3 regions of the Micromonospora sp. SL4-19 genome follow, and region 3 is predicted to be linked to each of the others. Evidence: predicted binding sites of a transcription regulator. Region 3 holds the regulator's gene; each other region holds the start of a gene.
What was found. The regulator HrcA, encoded in region 3, represses chaperone genes, less so after heat shock. The targets are predictions, from matches to a motif close to GGTTNGCACNCTCNNNNNGAGNGTGCNAACC.
Positions count from the first base shown of each region.

Region 1: the regulator HrcA is predicted to act here: its motif matches at 3,890-3,920, upstream of groL (chaperonin GroEL).
Region 2: the regulator HrcA is predicted to act here: its motif matches at 2,820-2,850, upstream of groES (co-chaperone GroES).

Region 1 is NZ_JBLROB010000028.1:9,838-15,573, reverse strand. Features, by position in the region: gene ACNAVT_RS25290 (SDR family oxidoreductase) at 1-703, shown strand, start outside; gene ACNAVT_RS25285 (GNAT family N-acetyltransferase) at 741-1,670, shown strand; gene ACNAVT_RS25280 (hypothetical protein) at 1,765-2,001, shown strand; gene groL (chaperonin GroEL) at 2,067-3,689, opposite strand; gene ACNAVT_RS25270 (hypothetical protein) at 3,968-5,020, opposite strand; gene ACNAVT_RS25265 (cold-shock protein) at 5,540-5,736, opposite strand, start outside.
Region 2 is NZ_JBLROB010000004.1:25,847-31,582, reverse strand. Features, by position in the region: gene ACNAVT_RS07910 (molybdopterin-dependent oxidoreductase) at 1-538, opposite strand, end outside; gene groL (chaperonin GroEL) at 660-2,300, opposite strand; gene groES (co-chaperone GroES) at 2,371-2,685, opposite strand; gene ACNAVT_RS07895 (THUMP-like domain-containing protein) at 2,936-4,162, shown strand; gene ybaK (Cys-tRNA(Pro) deacylase) at 4,213-4,692, shown strand; gene ACNAVT_RS07885 (sugar ABC transporter substrate-binding protein) at 4,910-5,736, shown strand, end outside.
Region 3 is NZ_JBLROB010000023.1:58,147-63,882, forward strand. Features, by position in the region: gene ACNAVT_RS23260 (enoyl-CoA hydratase-related protein) at 1-586, opposite strand, end outside; gene hemW (radical SAM family heme chaperone HemW) at 606-1,829, shown strand; gene ACNAVT_RS23270 (DUF4870 domain-containing protein) at 1,879-2,481, opposite strand; gene hrcA (heat-inducible transcriptional repressor HrcA) at 2,707-3,729, shown strand; gene dnaJ (molecular chaperone DnaJ) at 3,803-4,945, shown strand; gene ACNAVT_RS23285 (16S rRNA (uracil(1498)-N(3))-methyltransferase) at 4,947-5,681, shown strand.

The DNA of each region.
Region 1 (5,736 bases), on a different contig from region 3:
ACTGCGCGTTGCTGTCACCGGCGCTGGACGCGGCACTGGCCGCATCCTGGCGATGGCCTTCGCTGAGCGTGGCGCACACGTCTACCTCTCCGCCCGTGAAGCGGCAGCGGCCGAGCGCACCGCAGAATGGATCAAGCAACGCGGCCGGGGAACAAGCGAAGCGCTCGCCTGCGATCTGGCGCGCCCCGACTCGGTGCGCACCTTCGCGGCAGCGCTGGCCAATCGCACAGACCACGTCGATGTCCTGGTGAACAACGGCGCCGGCTACGTTCACGGTGTCGACCTCGGCGATGTCGAGGACGACGCCCTCATCGCCACTGTCGACGGTGCCGTGACCGGCACGATGCTGCTGACCAAGCACCTGCTGCCGCTGCTGCGGGCCTCGGTACGACCCGACATCGTCAACATGATCTCCGCCTGCGGCGAGTCCGGCCACCACCGCTCACACGCCCACCCGGCCTTCTACGCCGCCAAGCACGCCCAGGCCGGGTTCGCCGAGATCATCTCCCATCGGCTGCGAGTCGAGGGGATCCGGGTGATCTCTCTCTTCCCGCCGGACTTCGTGCAGGACGGTCCGCGCGAGGCGGACGGTGACCTCACCGCCCAATCCGTCGTGGACTGCGTGCTGTTCGCGGTCGGCCAGCCGCGGGACTGCTTCATCCGCGAGTTCCGCTTCGAGCAGGTCCGCGCCGCTCGTTCCTAAAACCGGGCGGGAGCAGCGGGACACTATGGTCAGCCACATGAAGGTGGAGATCATCGAACTGGACCCGGGCCGCCTGCCGGCGGTCGTCGACCTCTGCCGGCGGGCCCTCGACCTGCCGGAGGACGCGGCCGAGGCGTCGGCCATCGTGGACACCCTCGCCGTTCGCGCCGCGGCCGACCGGCCGGTGCTGCCGCTCGGCGCGGTACGCGACGGCGAGCTGATCGGAGTGCTGGTCGGCTCGGTGGCGCAGCGGGATCCCCGGCTCGGCCATGTCGACCTGCTGGCGGTGGCGCCGCAGGAGCGACGGCGGGGAGTCGGGCGGGCCCTGCTGGCCGAGGCGGAGCGGCGGCTGGCCGGGCTCGGCGCGGCCGAGCTGGTGCTCGCCGGGAATCCGCCGTACTACGCCTGGCCGGGCATCGACGTGCGCTACACCCCGGCGGTCTGCGCGGCGCTGCGGCTCGGCTACCGGCAGGACCGTACGGCGTGGAACATGACCGCGGACCTGGCGGACGGCTCCCCGGCGCTGCGGACGGCGGAGCCCGCCGAGCGCCGGCTGGCTGAGCGGGGCGTGACCGTACGCCGGGCTGAGCCGGCGGACCTGCCGGCGCTGGCCGCGTTCGCCCGCACCACCTTCGGCGGGACGTGGGACGGCGAACTGGCCGGCTCGCTGGGCCGGCCGGGCGCGGGCGCACACCTGGCCGAGCGGGACGGCGAGATCCTGGGCTTCGCCGCGTACGGCTCGTCCCGGCCGAGCTGGTTCGGGCCGATGGGAACGGCGCCGGCTGCCGAGGGCTCGGGCATCGGCGGTGTGCTGCTCCGGCGCTGCCTGCGCGACCAGGCGACGGCGGGCATCGGCGCGGCGCAGATCGGCTGGGTGGGTCCGGTGCCGTTCTACTCCGGCGCCGCGGGCGCGCGGATCGAGCGGGTGTTCTTCCTGTATCGCAAGACGTTGACCGGACAGGAATGATTAATAGGGCGAAAGGCAGATAGACGCCAATAACGCCATTCCGGCCCGTCGGTCATCGATCGCCGCCTACCGTCAGGTAATAGAGGAGGCAGCCATGACGACGGATGACGAACGGACCGGCGACCAGCCGGCGAGCTGGCGCCCGGTCGGCGAACTCCCCGGCCAACCGCCGTTCGACCGGCTCGACTATGGCGACGCCGAGCAACTGGCGGAGATGGCGGACGAGCCGTCCACCGAGGAACCGCTGCAACTGGTGGACGAACCGATCCGCATCGTGCCGCCGTACGACCGGACCCACAAGCGACGCAACCAGCGGCCGCTGCCGACCTGAGCACACGGAAAGGGGCGGACCGCTGACGCGGCCCGCCCCTTTCGATCGTGCTGGTGGAGCTGGACTCAGAAGTCCATCTCGCCGCCACCCGGGCCAGCCGGGGCGGCCGGGGTCTTCTCCGGCTTGTCCGCCACGACCGCCTCGGTGGTGAGGAACAGCGCGGCGATCGACGACGCGTTCTGCAGCGCGGAACGGGTCACCTTGGCCGGGTCGATGATGCCCGACGCGAGCAGGTCGACGTACTCGCCGGTCGCGGCGTTGAGGCCGTGACCCGGCTCGATGTTGCGGACGTGCTCGACGACGACGCCACCCTCAAGGCCGGCGTTGACGGCGATCTGCCGCAGCGGGGCGTCCAGCGCGATCTTGACGATCTGGGCACCGGTCGCCTCGTCGCCGGTCAGGTCCAGCTTGTCGAAGGCGGTCTTGCCGGCCTGCACCAGCGCGACGCCACCACCCGGGACGATGCCCTCCTCGACGGCCGCCTTCGCGTTGCGGACGGCGTCCTCGATACGGTGCTTGCGCTCCTTGAGCTCGACCTCGGTGGCCGCGCCGACCTTGATCACCGCAACACCGCCGGCCAGCTTGGCCAGGCGCTCCTGCAGCTTCTCCCGGTCGTAGTCGGAGTCGCTCTTCTCGATCTCGGCCCGGATCTGGTTGACCCGGCCCTGGATCTGCTCGGCGTCGCCGGCACCGTCGACGATGGTGGTCTCGTCCTTGGTCACCACGACCTTGCGGGCGCGGCCCAGCATGTCGAGGCCGACGGCGTCCAGCTTGAGGCCGACCTCCTCGCTGATGACCTGGCCACCGGTGAGGATGGCGATGTCGGCCAGCATGGCCTTGCGGCGGTCACCGAAGCCCGGCGCCTTGACGGCGACCGACTTGAAGGTGCCGCGGACCTTGTTGACCACGAGGGTGGCCAGGGCCTCGCCCTCGATGTCCTCGGCGATGATCAGCAGCGGCTTGCCGGACTGCATGACCTTCTCCAGGATCGGGAGCAGGTCCTTCACCGAAGAGATCTTGCTGTTGACGATCAGGAGGTACGGGTCGTCGAAGACGGCCTCCATACGCTCCGGGTCGGTCATGAAGTACGCGGAGATGTAGCCCTTGTCGAAGCGCATACCCTCGGTGAGCTCCAGCTCCAGACCGAAGGTGTTGCTCTCCTCGACGGTGATGACGCCTTCCTTGCCGACCTTGTCCATCGCCTCGGCGATGATCTCGCCGACGCTGGGGTCACCGGCCGAAATGGAGGCGGTGGAGGCGATCTGCTCCTTGGTCTCCACGTCCTTGGCGAGCTTGAGCAGCTCCTCCGAGACGCTGGCCACGGCGGCCTCGATGCCCCGCTTCAGGGCCATCGGGTTGGCGCCGGCGGCCACGTTGCGCAGGCCCTCGCGGACCAGGGCCTGGGCCAGAACGGTCGCCGTCGTCGTGCCGTCACCGGCCACGTCATCGGTCTTCTTCGCGACCTCCTTGACCAGCTCGGCGCCGATCTTCTCGTACGGGTCCTCGAGCTCGATCTCCTTGGCGATGCTCACACCATCGTTGGTGATGGTGGGGGCACCCCACTTCTTCTCGAGCACGACGTTGCGGCCCTTCGGGCCGAGCGTCACCTTCACGGCGTCGGCGAGCTGGTTCATGCCCCGCTCGAGGCCGCGGCGCGCCTCTTCGTCGAACGCGATCATCTTGGCCATACGGCGTTGTCCTCCTGGACACTCACGGGCCACCCGAGGGTGTGCCCCCGGATGGGCCGCCTGGTGTACGCACCTTGGGGACGTCGCCACCTGGCGACGACGACGTCTCCTCGGCCGGGCCGGATAGCCCGCGACGACCGGCCTCGTGCCCCACCGGCGCCATCGAGACGCCGATGCGGCCGTGGCCCCACCGCCCCGACCATTGGCACTCACAGTGTGCGAGTGCCAATGACCTGTTTAGCACTCTCCCTAGCCGAGTGCAAGCACGATGCCCACCCTCAGCCGAGTTCCGCGGCCAGTCGGGCGGTGTTCACCGGGCCTTCCTGGGCCCGCTGCTCGGCGTACGTGACCAGCAGTCCGACGAGCTGCGCCAGGTAGGCGGGAGTGACCAGCGCGGCGGAGAGCACGGCCACCGCGACGGCTCCCACCGCCGTACCCGCTGAGTCCATCGGCTGGGTGCCGAACGGCAACTGCCCGAGCAACTCCACCATGCCGCCGATCACGGAGCCGACGACCAGCGCGACGGCGACCAACGCGACCCGGCCCACCATCATCCCGAACCGCCGGTGGAGCATCTGGAACGAGCGGCCGATCGGGTTGTCCCGCTCGAAGAGGTAGACCGGGCCGGCCACGGCCAGCGCGAACATCGCGTAGATCCCGGGCACCACGCAGAAGAGCAGGCCGACCGTGATCAGCAGCGTGGCGACGATGTTCCAGCCCCAGAGGCCGAGGGCGCGCCGCAGGCCGTACCGGAAGGCGGCGCCGATCCCGACGGCCTCGCCGGCCGCCTGGCGGGTGACCACCCAGGAGCCCGCGGCCCACCCGGTGGCCTGCACCGGGCCGAGGAGCAGGCTCACCACGAACACCGCGCCGTAGAGGGTGAGGAGGTCCGGGAAGTACTGGTCCGGCAGGATCGGGGCACCGTCCGGCCCGGTGCCGAACTGGTCCGACGGGGCGAGGGTGAGCGAGAGGACCGAGATCACCGCCGCCGGGAGCGCCTGGGTGAGCAGCATGATCGGCAGCAGCTGCCGCCAGCCGCGGCGCACCGCGCCCGTGCAGCGGGAGAACCAGCCGGCGATCCCCGCGTACGGCGGCGTGACCAGCGGGTCGTTGGGGTCGACGCCCGGGTGCCAGCCGTACGGCTGGCCGGGCAACGGGTGGCCGGGGTACGTACCGACCGGCGCGGGGCCGCCGGCGGCCGGCCACACCCAGCCTTGCGGCTGCCCGGCCGGATCGGGCGGGTACGCCCCCCAGTGCTGCTGGCCATACGCGCCGTACCCCGGTTGCCCCGGCTGGCCGGGCGGCGCGGGCGCCGCGAACTGACCAGGCACGGGCGGCTCACCGGCCTGGCCTGCCGGCGGATACCAGGGCTGACCGGGCTGACCCGGTGCCACGGGATACCCGAACTGACCGGGCGCCGCCGGATACCCGAACTGGCCCGACACTGGCGGATACCCGGGCTGGCCCGGTGCCACCGGATATCCGGGCTGGCCGGGCGCTGGCGGATACCCGGGCTGACCGGGTTGCGGCGGTGCGGCCGGGGCGGCCTGGGTGGGCTCAGCGGGCCTGCCCGGATCCGTCGGGGTGGACTGCCCCGGCGCGGCCGAAGCCGGCCGATCCGCATGCTCCGGCGTCGAGGCCGGCCCAGCGACCGGCGGCGTGGACCGGGTCGGGTCTGCCGGGGCACCCGACGACGCCGGGGGCACCGGCTCGGTAGGACCCGACGGGGGCTGCTCGGACATGAACCCTCCTCAGCGGCGTTGGCTGGAACGGCTCATGATCTTCCTCGGTGCGCGCCCGCACCGCAGCCCCTGGTCGGGTGGAAAAACCGCCGGACGGGCGGCGGCGGGTCAGGCGATGACCCGGACGCCCTCGGCCTGCGGACCCTTCTGCCCCTGGGCGATCTCGAACTCGACCCGCTGGCCGTCGTCCAGCGCCTTGTAGCCGTCCATCTCGATCGCGGAGAAGTGGACGAAGACGTCCTGCCCGCCGTCGACGGCGATGAAGCCGTAGCCCTTTTCGGAGTTGAACCACTTGACGGTGCCCT
Region 2 (5,736 bases), on a different contig from region 3:
CGGCCGTCGGGCCGTTCCGGCCACCACCGGCCGGCGGGGTCGCCGGGGCGGCGGGAGCAGGAGCGGGCCGGTCGGCGGACGGCGGGGTCCAGGCCCAGAGGTCCGGGGACAGCGGGCCGGCCAGCAGCAGCCAGAGCGCCAGCGCCGCCAGCCCGGCCCCGACCAGCGAGGGCAGCGCGTCGACGGCGTCCGCGCCGGCCCGGGTCAGCGCGGCGCCCACCCCGAGGGCGGCGAACGCGGCGATGCCGGCCAGGCCGATCCAGAGCCGCCGGACCGCCAGCACGCCGAGCATCGCGGCGAACGCGGCCAGCAGCACCGCCGTCCCGACCAGCAGGGCGACCTTGTCGTACGTGCCGAAGAGCGCGATGGCGAACTGCTTGAGCGGCTCGGGCACCAGGTCGACGACGAGCCCGCCGACGGCGATCAGCGGCGCCGAACGGGGACCGGTGAGGACGGCAACCGGTTCAGCCGCGCCGATCGCCACGGCGGCGGCGGTGACCCCGGCCAGCGCGGCGGACCCGCGCGAGATGCTGCGCACGCCGACCAGTGTTCTCGGTCAGACCGATCGGCGGCCACCCACGTCAGCGTTCCGTAAGCAGATACGGGTCAGGGCACACCGCCGACGCGGTGTGCCCTGACTCAGGCCGTACGGCGTGGGATCAGAAGCCCGGGCCGTGCTGGTGGCCGTGACCGTGGCCGTGCCCGCCGGCGGCGGCCGGCTCGGCCTTCTCCGGCTTCTCCACCACCAGGCTCTCGGTGGTGAGCAGCAGGCCGGCGATCGAGGCGGCGTTGGTGACCGCGTTGCGGGTCACCTTCACCGGGTCGATGATGCCGGACTTGACCAGATCGACGTACTGGCCGACCGCGGCGTCGAGGCCGTGGCCCCACTCCTGGCCGGCGACCTTCTGCACCACCACGTAGCCGTCGTGGCCGGCGTTCTGGGCGATCCAGCGCAGCGGCTCGACCAGCGACTTGCGCACGATCGAGACGCCGACCTTCTCGTCGCCGGTGAAGCCCAGGTCGTCATCGAGCACCGGCAGGATCTGGGCCAGGGCGGCGCCGCCACCCGGGACCGTGCCCTCCTCGACCGCGGCCTTGGTCGCGGCGATGGCGTCCTCGATGCGGTGCTTGCGCTCCTTCATCTCGACCTCGGTGGCCGCGCCCGCCTTGATCACGGCGATGCCGCCGGAGAGCTTCGCCAGCCGCTCGGCCAGCTTCTCCCGGTCCCACTCGGAGTCCGAGGCCTCGATCTCCTTGCGGATCTGGGCGACCCGGTCGGCGACCTCGGCGGCCTGGCCGCCACCGTCGACGACGGTGGTGGTCTCCTTGTCGACCACCACCCGGCGGGCGGTGCCGAGCACCTCCAGGCCGACCTGGTCGAGCTTGTAGCCCAGCTCTGGGGCGACCAGCTCGGCACCGGTGAGGATCGCCATGTCCTGGAGCATCGCCTTGCGGCGGTCACCGAAGCCGGGGGCCTTGACCGCGCAGACCTTGAGGGTCTTGCGGATCGCGTTGACCACCAGCGTGGACAGCGCCTGGCCCTCGACGTCCTCGGCGACGATCAGCAGCGGCTTGTTGTTCTGGAGGACCTTCTCCAGCAGCGGCAGCAGCTCCTCGATGGCCGAGATCTTCTGCGTGGTGATCAGGATGTACGGGTCCTCCAGGACCGACTCCTGCCCCTCCACGTCGGTGACGAAGTTCGGCGAGATGAAGCCCTTGTCGAACTGCAGGCCCTCGGTCACCTCCAGCTCGGTGATGAGCGCGGAGCCCTCCTCGACGGTGATGACACCGTCGCGGCCGACCTTCTCCATCGCCTCGGCGATCAGGTCGCCGATCGTGGCGTCCTGCGCGGAGATCGTCGCGACGTGCGCGATCGACTCCCTGCCGGAAACCTCGACCGCCCGGTCGAGCAGCGCCTCGGAGACCTTGCCGGCCGCCGCGTCGATGCCCCGCTTGAGGCCGGTCGGGTTGGCCCCGGCGGCCACGTTGCGCAGGCCCTCGCGGACCATCGCCTGGGCCAGCACGGTCGCGGTGGTGGTCCCGTCGCCGGCGACGTCGTTGGTCTTGGTCGCCACCTCCTTGACCAGCTGCGCGCCGAGGTTCTCGTACGGGTTGGTGAGCTCGATCTCCTTGGCGATGGTCACGCCATCGTTGGTGATCGTGGGCGCACCGAATTTCTTGTCCAGGACGACGTTGCGCCCGCGCGGGCCGAGAGTGACCTTGACCGCGTCGGCGAGGGCGTTGACACCGTGCTCAAGCAGGTGTCGGGCGTCGTCCGAGAAGCTCAGGATCTTCGCCATCAGTATCCCTTCGAAGCGACGTTGCCCCGGCCCGGCGAGCCGGACCGGGGCAACGACACTGATCGGTTGCTTACTTCTCGATGACCGCGAGGACGTCGCGGGCGGAGAGCACCAGGTACTCCTCGCCGGCGTACTTGACCTCGGTGCCGCCGTACTTCGAGTAGAGGACGGTGTCGCCGACCTTCACGTCGATCGGCACGCGGTTGCCCTTGTCGTCGATCCGGCCCGGGCCGACAGCGAGGACAGTGCCCTCCTGCGGCTTCTCCTTGGCGGTGTCGGGGATCACGATGCCCGACGCCGTGGTGGTCTCAGCCTCGTTCGCCTGGACCACGATCCGGTCCTCGAGCGGCTTGATCGCAACCTTGGTCGCGGTAGTCACGGGCATACCCTCCTGGGGTACTTGGTGTCGTTACCGGACGGCGAGCCGACCGGCGTCAATCTGCCACATGCCACCGGGCGGGGCCGTCGTCGCGGGTGCCGGTCCGCCTGGCGTTCAACTCCCGGGCACCAGGGCCCGGGCGTTGGCACCCTCATGGCGAGAGTGCTAACCGCAGATTATTCCTCGGCTAGCACTCCGTCAAGGAGAGTGCCAACCCGCAGCCCGGCGCGTCGCGCATTGCCGGGACAATGGCCGGGTGGATCTGGACCAGCTCGCCGCTCTGCGTACCCCCGAGGGGACGGACGCGCTCGCGGCGGCCACCGAGGTCGCCGGCGGCGATCCGCTGGCCGCGGCGGCCCGGCTCCGCTCGGCGGGATTCTCGGCCGGGCTGGCCGCCGCCGCCCTCACCCAGGCCGAGCTGCGTCGCCGGGCGGGCGGCAAGTTCGGGCCGGAGGTCGGTGCGATGTTCCTCACCCGCGCCGGGCTGGAGCAGGCCACCCGCCGGGTGGTCGCCGACCGGCGGGCCGCGCGGCTGCGCGCCGCCGGCGTGCGCACCCTCGCCGACCTGGGCTGCGGCCTGGGCGCCGACGCGCTCGCCGCCGCCCGCGCCGGCATCCGGGTCCACGGCGTGGAGGCCGACCCGGTGACCGCCGCGATGGCGGCCGCGAACGCCGAGGCGGCCGGGCTGGCCGAACTGTTCACCGTGGAGTGCGGGGACGCGACGGCGTTCGACGTCACCCGGGTCGAGGCGGTCTTCTGCGACCCGGCACGCCGGGCGGCCGGCACCGGCCGTCGGATCTTCGACCCGAACGCCTACTCGCCCCCGTGGGACTTCGTCACCGGGTTGGCCGAGCGGGTGCCGCGCACCGTCGTCAAGGTGGCCCCCGGCCTGGACCACGCGCTGATCCCGGCGGGTGCCGAGGCGGAGTGGGTCAGCGTGGACGGCGACCTGGTCGAGGCCGCGCTCTGGTGCGGCGCACTGGCCGAGATCCCTCGCCGAGCCACCCTGCTGCGCGAGAAGCAAGGGGCCCTTACCGGCGCCTCCGGTGGAGCGGGGATCCCCTGTCATCAGCTCACCGGCGCCGGCGACACCGACGCCCCGGTCGGACCGGTACGGCGGTTCCTGTACGACCCGGACCCGGCGGTGGTCCGCGCGCACCTGCTCGCCGAGCTGGCTGCCGAGTTGGACGCCACCCTGGCCGACCCGACCATCGCCTACCTCTACTCGGACACCCCGACCCGCCCGCCGTACGCCCGCTGCCTGGAGATCACCGACGTGCTGCCGTTCTCGCTGAAGCGGCTGCGCGCCCTGCTGCGGGAACGGCGGGTCGGCCGGGTGGAGATCCTCAAGCGCGGCTCGGCGCTGGAGCCGGAGAAACTGCGCCGGGACCTGAAGCTGGCCGGCGACACGGCGGCCAGCCTGGTGCTGACCCGGGTGGCCGGCGCGCCCACCGTGCTGATCTGCCGGCCGGTAACGGCCTGAGCACGGATTTCGACTCGCCTGCCGACCGGGGCGGGGATAGCTTGTCGGGCATGGCGGGACAGGGCACTCCGGCGACGGCGCTGCTGGCGAAGCGGAAGATCACGCACAGCACCCACCCGTACGACGTCTCCCCGGACGCGCCGAACTACGGCGCGCTGGTCGCGGCAGCCCTCGGGGTGCCGCCGGAGCGGGTGTTCAAGTCGCTGGTCACCGAGGTCGACGGCGGGCTCACCGTGGCCGTGGTACCGGTGACCGGGGAGTTGGACCTCAAGGCCCTCGCCGCGGCGGCCGGCGGCAAGCGGGCGACCATGGCGGATCGGGCGGTCGCCGAGCGGGCCACCGGCTACGTCCGGGGTGGAATCAGCCCCCTCGGCCAACGCAGGCGGCTGCCCACAGTGGTCGACTCGTCCGCGCTGGACCACCCGACCGTCTACGTCTCGGCGGGTCGCCGGGGCCTGCAACTGCAACTCTCCCCGGCGGATCTGGTCGCGCTGACCGACGCCGTCACCGCGCCGATCGCCGCCGGCTGACCGTCCGGCAGGGACGATCGACAGCGTTTCCCGAGGTCACCCGGGGGAGCGCTCTCAGCAGGGCGCCGACCGGGTGACAGTGGCGTTGCTGAATTGTTACCGCCGCCAACAAACTTCCGACCTCGGCAGCCTTGCGCACCCATTCCGGCACGAAATACGTTGCCGGACACAACAAACACCGACCAGAACTCCCCCACCCCGGAAAGGACCCGTGCACATGCGCAAGGGCTTCCTCACCTTCGCCGCCGTCGGCCTGCTGGCCGCCGGCAGCATGACCGCCTGTGGCGACAACGGCGGCTCCAACCAGGCCGGTGGCTCGTCCGACAAGAAGTCGAAGATCGGCGTGATCCTCCCGGACAGCAAGTCCTCCGCCCGCTGGGAGACCGCGGACCGCAAGTACCTGGAGGAGGCGTTCAAGGCCGCCGGCGTCGAGTACGACATCCAGAACGCCCAGAACGACAAGACCGCCTTCCAGACCATCGCCGACCAGATGATCACCAACGGCGTGACCGTCCTGATGATCGTCAACCTGGACTCCGGCACCGGCAAGGCCGTGCTGGACAAGGCCAAGTCCCAGGGTGTCGCCACCATCGACTACGACCGGCTCACCCTGGGTGGCTCGGCGCAGTACTACGTCAGCTTCGACAACGAGGCGGTCGGCAAGCTCCAGGGCGAGGGCCTCGTCAAGTGCCTGACCGACAAGGGCGCCAAGAACCCGGCGATCGCCTACCTCAACGGCTCGCCGACCGACAACAACGCCACGCTGTTCAAGAACGGGTACGACTCGGTGCTCAAGCCGAAGTTCGACTCGAAGGAGTACACCCAGGCCGCCGACGACTCGGTGCCGGAGTGGGACAACGCCCAGGCCGCCACGATCTTCGAGCAGCAGCTCACCAAGGCCGGCGGCAAGATCGACGGGGTGCTCGCCGCCAACGACGGCCTCGGCAACGCGGCCATCTCGGTGCTGAAGAAGAACAAGCTCAACGGCAAAGTCCCGGTGACCGGCCAGGACGCCACCGCCCAGGGGCTGCAGAACATCCTCGC
Region 3 (5,736 bases):
CGCAGTAGCGCTCCACCGCGGCATCCAGGCCGTCCGCCGGCACGGCGGCGGTGACCAGGCCGATCTCGGCGGCTCGCCGGCCGTCGAAGATGTCGCCGGTGAGGTACAGCTCGGCGGCGGCCCGGGGGTGCAGCCGGGGCAGCACGGTCGCCGAGATCACCGCCGGTATCACCCCGATCCGGACCTCGGTGAAGGCGAACGTCGCCTCCTCGGCGCAGACCGCCAGGTCGGCCGCGGCGATCAGGCCCAGTCCGCCGGCCCGCGCCGGCCCGGCAACCTTCGCCAGCACCGGCTTCGGGCACTCCCGGACCGCCACCAGGACATCGCCGAGCATGCCGGCCGGCACGGTCCCGCTGGCGTACGCGGCGGCCGTCTCCTTCAGGTCCGCCCCCGAACAGAAGACCGGCCCCGTGTGGTCCAGCACGACCGCCCGGACCGCGTCGTCGGCGACCGCGGCGGCCAGCCCGGCCAGCAGTTCGGTCATCAGCGGGGTGGACAGCGCGTTGCGGTTGGGTGGGCTGTCCAGGGTGAGGGTGGTCACCCCGCGGGTCGTGGCGACCCGCACGAGAGCGTCCGGAGAGGTCATGCCGGGCACACTAGTGGCCATGCCCGGCGCTCTTCCAGAAGGCGAATCCGTCCCGGTCGACGGATCACTGCCCGCTGCCGCCCTGCGTGCCGTCGGCGCGCGCGGCTTCGGGGTGTACGTTCACGTCCCGTTCTGCGCCAGCCGCTGCGGTTACTGCGACTTCAACACGTACACCGCGACCGAGTTGGGTGGCGGGGCCAGCCGCGAGACGTACGCCGACACCGTGCTGGCCGAGCTGGCGCTCGCCGGCCGGGTGCTGGGCGACACCCCGCCGCCCCGGGTGGACACCGTCTTCGTGGGCGGCGGCACGCCCACCCTGCTCCCGGCGGACGACCTGGCCCGGATCCTCGACGGCATCGACCGCACCTGGGGGCTGGCCGCCGACGTCGAGGTGACCACCGAGGCCAACCCCGAGTCGGTCACTCCGGAGTCGCTGAAGACGCTGCGCGCGGCCGGCTACACCCGGATCTCGCTGGGCATGCAGTCCGCCGCGCCCGGGGTGCTGGCCGTCCTGGACCGGCAGCACCACGCCGGCCGGGCCACCGCCGCCGCCCTGGAGGCGCGGGACGCCGGGTTCGACCACGTCAACCTGGACCTGATCTACGGCACTCCGGGGGAGAGCGCGGCCGACTTCGCCGCCTCGCTGGAGCAGGTGGTGGCGGCGGGCGTGGACCACGTCAGCGCGTACGCCCTGATCGTGGAGGAGGGCACTCGGCTGGCCGCGCGGATGCGCCGCGGCGAGCTGCCGTACCCGAGCGACGACGTGGCGGCGGACCGCTACCTGGCCGCCGAGGCCGCCCTCGACGCGGCCGGTTTCTCCTGGTACGAGGTCTCCAACTGGGCCCGCTCCGAGGCGGCCCGGTGCCGGCACAACCTGCTCTACTGGGCCGGCGCCGACTGGTGGGGCCTCGGCCCGGGGGCGCACAGCCACGTCGGCGGGGTGCGGTGGTGGAACGTCAAGCACCCCACCGCGTACGCCGGGCGCCTGGCCGCGGGACGGTCGCCCGGCCTGGCCCGGGAGGTGCTCACCCCCGACGAGGCGCACATGGAGGACGTGATGCTGCGGCTGCGGCTCGCCTCCGGCCTGCCCCTGGACGTGCTGGACGAGGCGGGCCGGGCCGGCGCGCGGCGGGCGCTGGCCGACGGCCTGCTGGACGCCGACGGGTACGCGGCCGGCAGGGCGGTGCTCACCCTGCGCGGTCGGCTGCTGGCCGACGCGGTGGTCCGCGACCTGCTGCCCTGACCGCCCGCCGCGCCCCGGTCCCGGCCGGCCGGGGGGCCGGCCGGGTCGCTCACTTCACGAAGGAGTAGCTCATCGGGTAGCGGTAAAGGACGCCCTCGGTGGCCTTCAGGCCGCCGATGATGCCGAAGACGATCGGGATCACCGCGACGATGATCGGGATGAAGAAGAGCACACCGCAGGTGATCACGGCGAGCACGAAGCTGATCAGGACGGCGATGACCCAGGTGACCTGGAAGTTCAGCGCGGCCACCGCGTGCGCCCGCACGGTCGGGGACTGCTGGCCCTTCGCGGAGAACGCGATGAGCGGCGCGACCCAGCCGAGCAGGCTGCCGCCGACCACGACGCCGACCGGGCCGCCGAAGTGCGCGACCATAGCCCAGGTCTTCTCATCGTTGTTGGCGTAGCCGGGAGGCGGGCCGTACGAGCCGCCGGTCGGGTAGCCGGCGCCCGGGGGTGGGTAGCCACCCGACGGCGGCTGGCCTCCGGAGGGCGGGGGATAGCCACCGGGCGGGGGATAGCCGCCCCCGGCGGACGCCCCGGACAGTGGTGCGGTGGGGGGCTCGTTCGCCGACGACGAGCCGTACGGTGCCGAGGGCGGCTCCGGCTGGGCGCCGGGGTCCCCCGCTCCGGGAGGGCGAGGTGGTTCAGTCATGGACGTCACGGTAGGTGCCGGAAGCAAGGGCGCGCCAGACCGACATCGTCCCGGATGTCCGACTGTTTGGTCGGGGCGAATTGTGCGGTGGGCCGTACCCGGGGTCCGTCGCTGATCATCGCGTCGGCGGGTACGCCGACGTAGACTGGCACTCGCTACAGTCGAGTGCCAGACGCCCGGCCGGTGCCGGGTGCCGGCGGGTCGAAGTGCGTCAGGAGGTGGGAGATGGGTCTCGACGACCGCAAGCTCGCCGTGCTCCGCGCGATCGTCGAGGACTACGTCGCCACGCAGGAGCCGGTCGGCAGCAAGGCCTTGGTCGAGCGCCACCAGCTCGGCGTCTCCCCGGCGACCGTGCGCAACGACATGGCGGTGCTGGAGGAGGAGGGCTACATCCGGCAGCCGCACACCAGCGCCGGGCGGGTGCCCACCGACCGCGGCTACCGGCTCTTCGTCGACCGGCTCTCCCGGGTCAAGCCACTCAGCCCGGCCGAGCGCCGGGCCATCGAGCGCTTCCTGGTCGGCGCGGTCGACCTGGACGACGTGGTGCACCGTACGGTCCGGCTGCTGGCCCAGCTCACCCGGCAGGTCGCCGTGGTGCAGTACCCGAGCCTGGCCCGGTCCAAGGTGCGCCACCTGGAACTGGTGCCGATCTCCACCACCCGGCTGATGGTGGTCATGATCGCGGACACCGGTCGGGTCGAGCAGCGGCTCGTCGAGCTGCCCCGGCCGATCCCCGCCGACGAGGTCATCGACCTGCGCCGGCTGGTCAACGAGAAGCTGGTCGGCACCCGGCTGTCGGAGGCCCCGCCGCTGGTCCAGGCGCTGGTGGACGAGTCGTCGCCGCAGCTGCGCCCGGCCATGGCCACGATCTCCAGCGTGCTGCTGGAGACGCTCGTCGAGCGGCACGAGGAGCGCATCGCACTGGCCGGCACCGCCAACCTCACCCGTGGTGGCCTGCTGGACTTCCAGGGCTCGCTGCGCCCCATCCTCGAGGCGCTCGAGGAGGAGGTCGTGCTGCTCAAGCTCATCGGCGAGGCCGAGCCGAGCACCACCCGGGTGCTGATCGGCGACGAGAACGAGATCGACAACCTGCGCGCCGCCTCGGTGGTCAGCACCGGGTACGGCCCGGGCAGCACCATCGTCGGTGGCCTGGGCGTGCTCGGGCCGACCCGGATGGACTACCCCGGCACCATCGCCACCGTGCGGGCCGTGGCACGCTACGTGGGCGAGCTGCTGGCCCAGAACTGACCAGTCAGGGCCGACGGCGGCCCCCGGCCGACGACCGGCGCAACGCGAGACGAACATGAGGACACCGAACGCAGTGGCCAGGGACTACTACGGCATTCTGGGCGTGAGCCGGGACGCCTCCGACGACGAGATCAAGCGTGCCTACCGCAAGCTGGCGCGGCAGTTCCACCCGGACGTCAATCCGGACCCGGAGGCACAGGAGAAGTTCAAGGACATCAACGCCGCGTACGAGGTCCTCTCGGACGACCGGAAACGGCAGATCGTCGACCTGGGCGGCGACCCGTTGGCGCCGGGCGGCGGGGGCGCCGGGCCGGGTGGTCCGGGCGGTGCCGGCCCGTTCGTCGGGTTCCAGGACATCATGGACGCGTTCTTCGGCGGCGCCGCCGGGGGTTCGCGCGGGCCGCGGCCGCGTACCCGGCCGGGCGCCGACGCGATCCTGCGGCTGGAGCTGGACCTCAACGAGACCGCGTTCGGCGTCGAGGCGCCGATCACGGTCGACACCGCCGTGCTCTGCACCACCTGCTCCGGCGCCGGCACCGCGGCCGGCACCCACCTCGCCACCTGCGAGGCGTGCGGCGGCCGGGGGGAGGTGCAGTCGGTGCAGCGGACCTTCCTCGGCCAGGTGGTCTCCGCCCGGCCGTGCACGGTCTGCCAGGGCTTCGGCACCACCATCCCGCACCCCTGCCCGACCTGCGCCGGTGACGGGCGGGTGCGGACGCGGCGCTCGCTCACCGTCAAGATCCCGGCGGGCGTCGAGGACGGCATGCGGATCCGGCTGGCCCAGCAGGGCGAGGTCGGCCCGGGGGGCGGCACCGCCGGCGACCTCTACGTCGAGATCCACGAGCGGCCGCACGACGTCTACTCGCGCAAGGGCGACGACCTGCACTGCCGGGTCACCGTCCCGATGACCGCCGCCGCGCTCGGCACCCGGCTGACCATCAAGACGCTGGACAGCGAGGAGACGGTCGACGTCAAGTCCGGCACCCAACCCGGCAGCACGCTGCGGCTGCGGGCCCGGGGCGTACCGCACCTGCGCGGCACCGGCCGCGGCGACCTCTACGTCCACCTGGACGTGCGTACCCCGACGAAGCTCGACGCCGAGCAGGAGCGGATGCTGCGCGAGTTCGCCAAGACCCGGGGCGAGGAGGTCGCCGAGCTGACCAAGCAGGGCGGCTTCTTCTCCCGGATGCGCGACGCCTTCAACGGGCACGCCTGAGGTGTCGGCGCCGCTGTTCCTGGTCGAGGCGCTGCCCACCGGCGACACGCTGACCCTGGACGGCCCGGAGGGGCACCACGCCGCGACGGTGCAGCGGCTGCGCGTCGGTGAGGAGCTGCTGCTCGCCGACGGTCGGGGCGGCACGGCCGGCGCCGTGGTCACCGCCGTCGGCCGGGGCACCCTCGACCTGGCGGTCACCTCCCGGGGGTACGTCGACGCGTCCGTCCCCCGGCTCGTCGTGGTGCAGGGCATCGCCAAGGGTGACCGGGGCGAGCTGGCCGTGCAGGCGATGACCGAGGTCGGGGTGGACGAGATCGTCCCCTGGGCGGCGTCCCGCTCGGTGACGCAGTGGCGCGGCGACCGGGGCGTACGGGCCCGGGAGAAGTGGGCGGCCACCGCCCGGGAGGCGGCCAAGCAGGCCCGTCGTGCCTGGCTGCCGGTGGTGGCCGGTACGCCCGACGAGGCCACCCCCACGGTGGCCCGGCGGATCGCCGGGGCGGCCGCCGCCTTCGTGCTGCACGAGGAGGCCGAGGAGCGGCTGACCACCACCGAGTTGCCGGAGACCGGCGAGATCGTGCTGGTGGTCGGGCCCGAGGGCGGCATCGCCCCGCCTGAGCTGACCGCGTTCCAGGAGGCCGGTGCCCGCACCGTCCGGCTCGGCCCTGCGGTCCTGCGCACCTCCACGGCCGGTGTCGCCGCCCTCAGCGTCCTCGCCACCCGCCTCTCCCGCTGGTAACCCTGCGGCTCCGCACCTGCCACCCGCCGTCGGCGTGTCGCAGCCACCCCACACA